2 regions of the Streptomyces sp. NPDC002669 genome follow, and region 1 is predicted to be linked to the other one. Evidence: predicted binding sites of a transcription regulator. Region 1 holds the regulator's gene; the other holds the start of a gene.
What was found. Region 1 encodes HrcA, which represses chaperone genes, less so after heat shock. Its sites were predicted from a motif close to TTNGCACTCNGNNNNNCNGAGTGCNAA; they were not measured.
Positions count from the first base shown of each region.

Region 2: a site for HrcA is predicted at 1,607-1,633, ahead of groL (chaperonin GroEL). Genes of this name have one in related genera too.

Region 1 is NZ_JBIAQQ010000013.1:211,432-215,844, reverse strand. It holds gene ACFYW1_RS21095 (nitronate monooxygenase) at 1-504, opposite strand, end outside; gene dnaJ (molecular chaperone DnaJ) at 686-1,822, opposite strand; gene hrcA (heat-inducible transcriptional repressor HrcA) at 1,823-2,839, opposite strand; gene ACFYW1_RS21080 (MBL fold metallo-hydrolase) at 3,037-3,759, shown strand; gene ACFYW1_RS21075 (DUF3097 domain-containing protein) at 3,785-4,413, shown strand, end outside.
Region 2 is NZ_JBIAQQ010000011.1:154,197-158,609, forward strand. It holds gene thrC (threonine synthase) at 1-496, shown strand, start outside; gene ACFYW1_RS18830 (ubiquitin-like small modifier protein 1) at 528-806, shown strand; gene ACFYW1_RS18835 (cold-shock protein) at 1,252-1,458, shown strand; gene groL (chaperonin GroEL) at 1,795-3,417, shown strand; gene ACFYW1_RS18845 (hypothetical protein) at 3,534-4,413, opposite strand, start outside.

The sequences.
Region 1 (4,413 bases):
CGCGTCCGCGCCCGCCCACTGGGCGGCCTGGGCCTCCTCGGGCGTGGTGACCGTCACGACGGTGTACGTGCCGACCCCGGCGAACGCGTCGAGGGTGTCGCGCGTGGGGCAGCCGAAGGTGAACGAGACGGCCGGGACCGGGTCGTCCAGGAGGATGGCGAGCTTGGCCTCGTAGCCGTCGTCGCCGTCGGAGTCCGGGTCGCCGATCGGGGTCTCGTACCAGGCGGCCTCGCCCGCGAGCTGCTGCCGGTACACCTCGACCGCGCTCGGGTCGGCGAGTCCCGGCTGCGGCATGAAGAGGTTGACGCCGAACGCCTTGCCGGTCAGCCCGCGCAGCTGTTTGATCTCGTTGTACATGCCGTCCGCCGTCTTGTACCCGGCGGCGAGGAAGCCGAGCCCGCCCGCCTCGGCGACGGCCGCGACGAGCTGCGGGCAGGACGTACCGCCCGCCATCGGGGCCTGCACGATCGGATACCGGCAGAGATCGGTCAACGCGGATGACATGACCGCATCGTGCCATGTCCGGCACGCCCCGGCGTGCGCGCCCCGCGCCCCGCTCCGCCCGCGGCCACTTGCGGTCACGGGCCCGGCCACGCCCGCGGGGCGCCCGGACGCCCGCCGCTCGCGGACGCGGGACGGACCCGTCGGGCGGGCCCGTCCCGGTCCGGACGGAGAGGTGGGACCGTCAGCGCCCGTTGAAGGCGTCCTTCAGCCGGGAGAACAGCCCCTGCTGGCCCGGCTGGAACTGGCCGGTGGGCCGCTCCTCGCCCCGCATCTTCGCCAGCTCCCGCAGCAGTCGCTCCTGCTCCGGGTCGAGCTTCGTCGGCGTCATCACCTCGACGTGCACGATCAGGTCGCCGCGCCCGCCGCCGCGCAGGTGCGTGACGCCCCGGCCGTGCAGCGGCACCGACTGACCGGACTGGGTGCCGGGCCGGATGTCGACCTCCTCCAGGCCGTCGAGCGTCTCCAGCGGCACCTTCGTGCCGAGCGCGCCCGCCGTCATGGGGATGGTGACCGTGCAGTGCAGGTCGTCGCCGCGGCGCTGGAACACCGCGTGCGACAACTCGTGGATCTCCACGTACAGATCGCCGGCCGGGCCGCCGCCGGGGCCGACCTCGCCCTCGCCCGCGAGCTGGATGCGGGTGCCGTTGTCGACACCGGCGGGGATCTTCACGGTGAGCGTGCGCCTGGACCGGATGCGGCCGTCACCGGCGCACTCCGGGCACGGGGTCGGCACGACCGTGCCGAAGCCCTGGCACTGCGGGCAGGGCCGCGAGGTCATGACCTGGCCGAGGAACGACCGGGTGACCTGGGAGACCTCACCGCGGCCGCGACACATGTCACAGGTCTGCGCGGAGGTGCCGGGCGCGGCGCCCTCGCCGCTGCACGTGGTGCAGACGACGGCCGTGTCGACCTGGATGTCCTTGGTGGTGCCGAACGCCGCCTCGGCGAGATCGATCTCCAGCCGGATCATCGCGTCCTGGCCGCGCCGGGTGCGCGAACGGGGCCCGCGCTGCGACGACGTGCCGAAGAACGCGTCCATGATGTCGGAGAAGTTGCCGAAGCCACCCTGTCCGAATCCGCCCGCACCCGCGCCGCCGGAGGCGGACAGCGGGTCGCCGCCGAGGTCGTAGACCTGCTTCTTCTGCGGGTCCGACAGCACCTCGTAGGCGGCGTTGATCTCCTTGAACCGCTCCTGGGTCTTCGGATCGGGGTTCACATCCGGATGCAGCTCGCGGGCGAGCCTGCGGAATGCCTTCTTGATCTCGTCCTGAGATGCGTCGCGGCGCACGCCGAGTACGGCGTAGTAGTCCGTGGCCACTTACGACTCCGCCAGGATCTGTCCGACGTAACGTGCCACTGCGCGTACCGCTCCCATCGTTCCGGGGTAGTCCATGCGGGTCGGTCCGACCACGCCGAGTTTGGCGACTGCCTCGTCGCCCGAACCGTAGCCGACCGCGACGACGGACGTGGAGTTGAGCCCTTCATGGGCGTTCTCGTGCCCGATGCGTACGGTCATGCCCGAGTCCTTGGCCTCGCCGAGCAGCTTCAGCAGCACGACCTGTTCCTCCAGCGCCTCCAGCACCGGCCGGATCATCACGGGGAAGTCGTGCCCGAAGCGGGTGAGGTTGGAGGTGCCGCCGATCATCAGCCGCTCCTCCGTCTCCTCGACGAGGGTTTCGAGCAGGGTGGAGAGCACGGTGGACACGGTTCCCCGGTCCTCGCTCTCGAAGGATTCCGGCAGGTCCTGCACCAGCTGCGGGACGTCCGTGAAACGGCGTCCGACGACCCGGCTGTTGAGCCGGGCCCGCAGATCGGCGAGGGAGGTCTCGCCGAACGGCGCGGGGCAGTCGATCATCCGCTGCTCCACCCGGCCGGTGTCCGTGATGAGCACGAGCATCAGCCGGGCGGGCGCCAGCGAGAGCAGTTCCACGTGCCGCACCGTCGACCGGGTCAGCGAGGGGTACTGCACGATGGCGACCTGCCGGGTCAGCTGCGCGAGCAGCCGTACGGTGCGGCCCACGACGTCGTCGAGGTCGACCGCGCCGTCGAGGAAGTTGTGGATGGCACGGCGCTCGGGCGACGAGAGGGGCTTGACCCCCGCGAGCCTGTCGACGAAGAGCCGGTAGCCCTTGTCCGTCGGGATGCGCCCCGCGCTGGTGTGGGGCTGGGCGATGAAGCCCTCGTCCTCCAGCACCGCCATGTCGTTGCGGACGGTCGCCGGGGAGACGCCCAGCTTGTGCCGCTCGGTGAGCGCCTTGGAGCCGACGGGCTCCTCGGTGCCGACGTAGTCCTGGACGATGGCACGAAGCACTTCGAGTCTGCGTTCACTGAGCATCGCGCACACCTCCAGCTGTGTTTCCTCGGTCGGTCCCCGGGTGTTCCCGGTTCTTTCCGGGAATCCCCCTGGCACTCTGTCATCGCGAGTGCCAGCAATCCCCCGGTCAGTGTACGGCGGCCGAGTGGGGGCCTAGCAAGGGCAACCGGCCACACCACCGCGAGACTTTCGCAGGTGGCTGCCGATAGCGTCGCGGTATGGATGCCTCTTGGGAAGAGTTCGGCTGGGAGCGACTCGGTCACGGAGCGGGAAGGCGGCGCCTTCCCGGCTGGGACGCGACGGTCGCACTGGTGGCCGGAACGGACGGAGTGCTGCTGTACGACACCGGTTCGTCACTCCGCGAGGGCATGGAACTCCGGGCCCAGGCGCGGTCCCTGCTGGGCCGGAGGGTGACGCATATCGCACTCAGCCACCCCCACTTCGATCATGTGCTGGGCACCGCCGCGTTCTCCGGCGTCGAGGTGTACGGAGCGGCCGGCACGGCGGAGACGATGCGGCGCGAGGCGGAGGACCTGCGCGTCTCCGCGGTGCGCCACGGGGTCTCCGGGCACGAGGCGACGGAGGCCGTCGACGCGCTGGTGGTGCCGCGGCACCAGGTGTGCGGGGAGCGGACGCTCGACCTGGGCGGCGGGCGCGAGGTGCTGCTGGTCGACCTCGGCCGCGCGCACAGCGGCCACGACCTGGTGGCGGTCGTGCCCGGCTCCCCGGCGATCGTGCTCTGCGGGGACCTGGTCGAGGAGTCCGGGGAGCCGCAGGCGGGCCCGGACGCGTTCCCGGCCCGCTGGCCGGCCGCCCTGGACCGGCTGCTGGAGCTGGGCGGCGAGGACGCCGTGTACGTACCGGGGCACGGGGCGGTGGTGGACGCGGCGTTCGTACGGGAGCAGCGCGGACAACTGGCCGACCGCTTCGGCGTGTCGTGACCCGCGGTCGTCCTATCGTCGTCCGATGCGCAGCTACCAGCCGGACCTGACCCCGCCGTGGAAGAGGTCCGCCCCCGTTCCCGAGGTCCCCGCCGAGCCCGATCTGGTCGTGGAGGAGGTCTCCACCGGATTCTGCGGTGCGGTGATCCGCTGCGAGAAGACGGCCCAGGGGCCGACGGTGACCCTGGAGGACCGGTTCGGCAAGCACCGGGTGTTCCCGATGGAGCCGCGCGGCTTCCTGCTGGAGGGCGAGGTGGTCACGCTCGTGCGCCCCTCGGCCGCCGCCCCGGCGCGCCCCGCGCGCACCGCCTCGGGCTCGATCGCGGTCCCGGGGGCCCGCGCCCGGGTCGCGCGGGCCGGCCGGATCTACGTGGAGGGCCGGCACGACGCGGAGCTGGTCGAGCGGGTCTGGGGCGACGACCTGCGGATCGAGGGCGTGGTCGTCGAGTACCTGGAGGGCGTCGACGACCTCCCGGCCATCGTGCGCGAGTTCTCCCCCGGCCCGGACGCCAGGCTGGGCGTCCTGGTCGACCACCTGGTGCCCGGTTCCAAGGAGTCCCGGATCGCCGAGCAGGTGTCGGACGCGGACGTCCTGGTGGTGGGGCACCCCTACATCGACGTGTGGGAGGCGGTGAAACCGTCCTCCGTGGGCAT
Region 2 (4,413 bases), on a different contig from region 1:
CAAGGGGCTCCAGGAGCTGATCGGGCTCGGTCTGGTCGAGGACAAGCCGTACAAGATCTTCGGCGCCCAGGCCGAGGGCTGCTCCCCGGTCTCCGCCGCCTTCAAGGCCGGTCACGACGTCGTACGGCCGCAGAAGCCGAACACCATCGCCAAGTCCCTGGCCATCGGCAACCCGGCCGACGGCCCGTACGTCCTGGACATCGCCCGCCGCACCGGCGGCGCGGTGGAGGACGTGGACGACGAGCAGGTGGTCGACGCCATCAAGCTGCTGGCCCGCACCGAGGGGATCTTCGCGGAGACGGCGGGCGGGGTGACGGTCGGCGTGACGAAGAAGCTCATCGAGGCCGGTGTCATCGACCCGACGCTGACCACCGTCGTCCTCAACACGGGCGACGGCCTCAAGACCCTCGACGCGGTGGCCGCCACCTCGCAGGCGACCGCGACGATCCGCCCCAGCCTGGACGCGTTCCGCGCCGCGGGCCTCGCCACCAGCTGACCACCCCGGACTCCAGGAAAGGCACCCGATCATGAGCGTGAACGTCCGCATCCCCACCATTCTCCGCACCTACACGGGCGGCCGGGCCGAGGTCCCGGCGGAGGGCACGACCCTCTCCCAGGTCATCGAGTCCCTGGAGAAGGACCACCCGGGCATCGCCGCCCGCGTCCTGGACGACCAGGGCAAGCTGCGCCGCTTCGTGAACGTCTACGTCAACGACGACGACGTGCGCTTCGAGAACGGTCTGGAGACGGCCACGCCGGACGGCGCCGGCATCTCGATCATCCCGGCCGTCGCGGGCGGCTGCTGACACCGCGTCGGGTCGCGGACCGAATCACCCGAACGGAATTGCCCTCTCCGGTTTCAAACCTCTCCGGGTTTGAAACGGAGGGGGCAATTCTGCATGGTTGAGCGCGGTAGAGTGTGGGAAGTCCCCCCAGCTGCCCGCACCGCCTGCATATGAGAATGCGCCGCGTCGCGACAAGAAGCAGCCAAAGTGCTCGAACCCCTTGCGCCATAAGTCACTTTTGTCTGGCCCGACTTGCCCTGGAATCTCACCAATTCCACATATTCGGGCGTTCGGCGCTGTCGAGAATTCTCGTCCGATTGACCTGTTGCAGAGGGCAGTTGGGCAGATACATTCAGCCGCGGTCGACGCGTTCCGGCGCACGCACCCTCTCCTGTCGGAGGGTGGGTTCTGACCCGGGACCGCGAAGTGCGGCCCCGCGCAAGGGCCAGTAATAGGGGAGTTAGGCATGGCTCAGGGCACCGTCAAGTGGTTCAACGCGGAGAAGGGGTACGGCTTCATCGCGGTCGACGGTGGTGCGGATGTTTTCGTCCACTACAGCGCGATCCAGATGGACGGGTACCGCACCCTCGAAGAGGGTCAGCGAGTTGAGTTCGAGATCTCGCAGGGCCAGAAGGGGCCCCAGGCGGACATGGTCAAGCTCGCCGTCGGCTGAGTACGACGCGGTCGGCCACCGACACCACTCACGCACCGAGGTCCGTACCCCCCCAGGGGTACGGACCTCGGTGCGTTCCGGCGCGCCGGAACGCCTCCCCGTCCCCGTCGCCCGGCCGTCGTTCCCCGCCGGGCCTTCCTCGAAGGCGCTTGCACTCTCCATGGTCGAGTGCTAATTATTGGCGTTAGCACTCTCCAGGTGAGAGTGACAGAACTTGGATCGGGCCGGTGAGGCCCGCAGGCCGGCGGGGCAAGGAACCACCGGTCACGCAGGCCGTCCGTCGCGGGCGCCTCCCGGTCCGGAGAAATCCACCCCTGTCCGGGAGGACCACTTCACATGGCCAAGATCATCGCGTTCGACGAGGAGGCCCGGCGCGGTCTCGAGCGCGGCATGAACCAGCTCGCCGACGCCGTCAAGGTCACCCTTGGCCCCAAGGGTCGCAACGTCGTCCTTGAGAAGAAGTGGGGCGCCCCCACGATCACCAACGATGGTGTTTCCATCGCCAAGGAGATCGAGCTGGAGGACCCGTACGAGAAGATCGGTGCGGAGCTGGTCAAGGAGGTCGCCAAGAAGACGGACGACGTCGCCGGCGACGGTACGACCACCGCCACCGTTCTGGCCCAGGCGCTCGTCCGCGAGGGTCTGCGCAACGTCGCCGCGGGTGCCAACCCGATGGCCCTCAAGCGGGGCATCGAGAAGGCCGTCGAGGCCGTCTCCGCCGCCCTCCTGGAGCAGGCGAAGGATGTCGAGACCAAGGAGCAGATCGCTTCCACGGCCTCCATCTCCGCCGCCGACACCCAGATCGGCGAGCTCATCGCCGAGGCCATGGACAAGGTCGGCAAGGAAGGCGTCATCACCGTCGAGGAGTCCCAGACCTTCGGTCTGGAGCTCGAGCTCACCGAGGGCATGCGCTTCGACAAGGGCTACATCTCGGCGTACTTCGCCACCGACATGGAGCGCATGGAGTCGTCCCTCGACGACCCGTACATCCTGATCGTGAACTCCAAGGTCAGCAACGTGAAGGACCTCCTTCCGCTGCTGGAGAAGGTCATGCAGTCCGGCAAGCCGCTGCTGATCATCGCCGAGGACGTCGAGGGCGAGGCCCTGTCGACCCTGGTCGTCAACAAGATCCGTGGCACCTTCAAGTCCGTCGCCGTCAAGGCCCCGGGCTTCGGTGACCGCCGCAAGGCCATGCTCGGCGACATCGCCATCCTCACCGGTGGCACCGTCATCTCCGAGGAGGTCGGCCTCAAGCTGGAGAACGCCGGTCTCGACCTGCTCGGCCGCGCCCGCAAGGTCGTCATCACCAAGGACGAGACGACGATCGTCGACGGTGCCGGTGACAGCGACCAGGTCCAGGGCCGCGTCAACCAGATCCGTGCCGAGATCGAGAACAGCGACTCGGACTACGACCGCGAGAAGCTCCAGGAGCGCCTCGCGAAGCTGGCCGGCGGCGTGGCCGTCATCAAGGCCGGTGCCGCGACCGAGGTCGAGCTCAAGGAGCGCAAGCACCGCATCGAGGACGCGGTGCGCAACGCCAAGGCCGCCGTCGAGGAGGGCATCGTCGCCGGTGGTGGCGTGGCTCTGCTCCAGGCCTCGGCCGTCTTCGAGAAGCTGGAGCTCTCGGGTGACGAGGCGACCGGCGCCAACGCCGTGAAGCTGGCCCTGGAGGCCCCGCTGAAGCAGATCGCCGTCAATGGTGGTCTCGAAGGCGGCGTCGTCGTCGAGAAGGTGCGCAACCTGGCCGTCGGCCACGGTCTGAACGCCGCGACCGGCGAGTACGTCGACATGATCGCCGAGGGCATCCTCGACCCGGCGAAGGTCACGCGTTCCGCCCTGCAGAACGCCGCGTCCATCGCCGCGCTGTTCCTCACCACCGAGGCCGTCATCGCCGACAAGCCGGAGAAGGCCGCCGCGGCCGCTCCGGGCGGCATGCCGGGCGGTGACATGGACTTCTGATCCTGACGGATCGGCAGTTCCCGCACAGCTGTGCCGCGCAGGCCCCCCGGACCACCTGGTCCGGGGGGCCTGCGCCGTTCCGGTTTCCCGGTCCTCCCGGCCGCGGCGCCCGCCCGCTACGGGAGCCGGTCGAGCAGCCAGGTGGAGAGTTCCTCCGTCACCAGGGCGTGGCCCTCGTTGCGGGAGGCGAGCTTGAACTCGTCCAGTCCGCTGGGCTCGTACGGGAGCCGGGAGATGTCCATGTACAGCTCGTCGTCCGTGTCCAGGTCGCCGATGTCCACCGCGCTGACGGACGGCACGAAGCAGTGCGAGCGGATGCGCACGTCGGTCTTGAGGCCGAGCGGGGCGGCGAGCGCGTTGAGTCCGTCGGCGAGGATGCCGAACCCTTCCAGGGTGCCGCCGGGCGCGCCGTCGATGGACGGCAGTCCGGTGGTGCGGATCTCATGGGTCCGGTCCGTCACCACCCGTAGCCGCGCGGCGAGTTCGCCGTCGCCGGGGGAGTGGGTGTAGAGCCTGGTGCCCGCGATCGAGGCCCCCCTGCCCTCCAGGGCCAGTTCGCCCGCCCGGGCGTCGGTGCCGATGCCGTCGGCCGCCCCGTTGGCGACCCCGATCAGCCGCGGCCTGCGCGGCCATTCGCCGACCGCCCGCATCTCGGCGAGGAACGCGGTGCGTTCCGCGCTCCGTTCCGGTGTGCCGTCCCACTCCCCGATGTGCCGCCACAGCAGCTGGCGGGCGGCCGGGCTGTTGATCTGGTCGGAGAACCGGCTGTCGAGGTCCCTGATGTAGTGCGCGAACGCCTGGAGCGCGAGCGGAATCCAGGCGCCGCGATGAGGGCTGTCGTACGAGAAGTACAGCCCCGTCCGGTGGTCGACGTCCCGGCTCTCCATCGCGGCCAGCGCGTGCCGGGTGACCAGGCCGCCCGTGCCGAACCCGCCGACGGCCAGCGGGGTGCGGCCCTCCTGTTCCGCGGCGGTGCGCAGGATCGCGGCCTGCGCG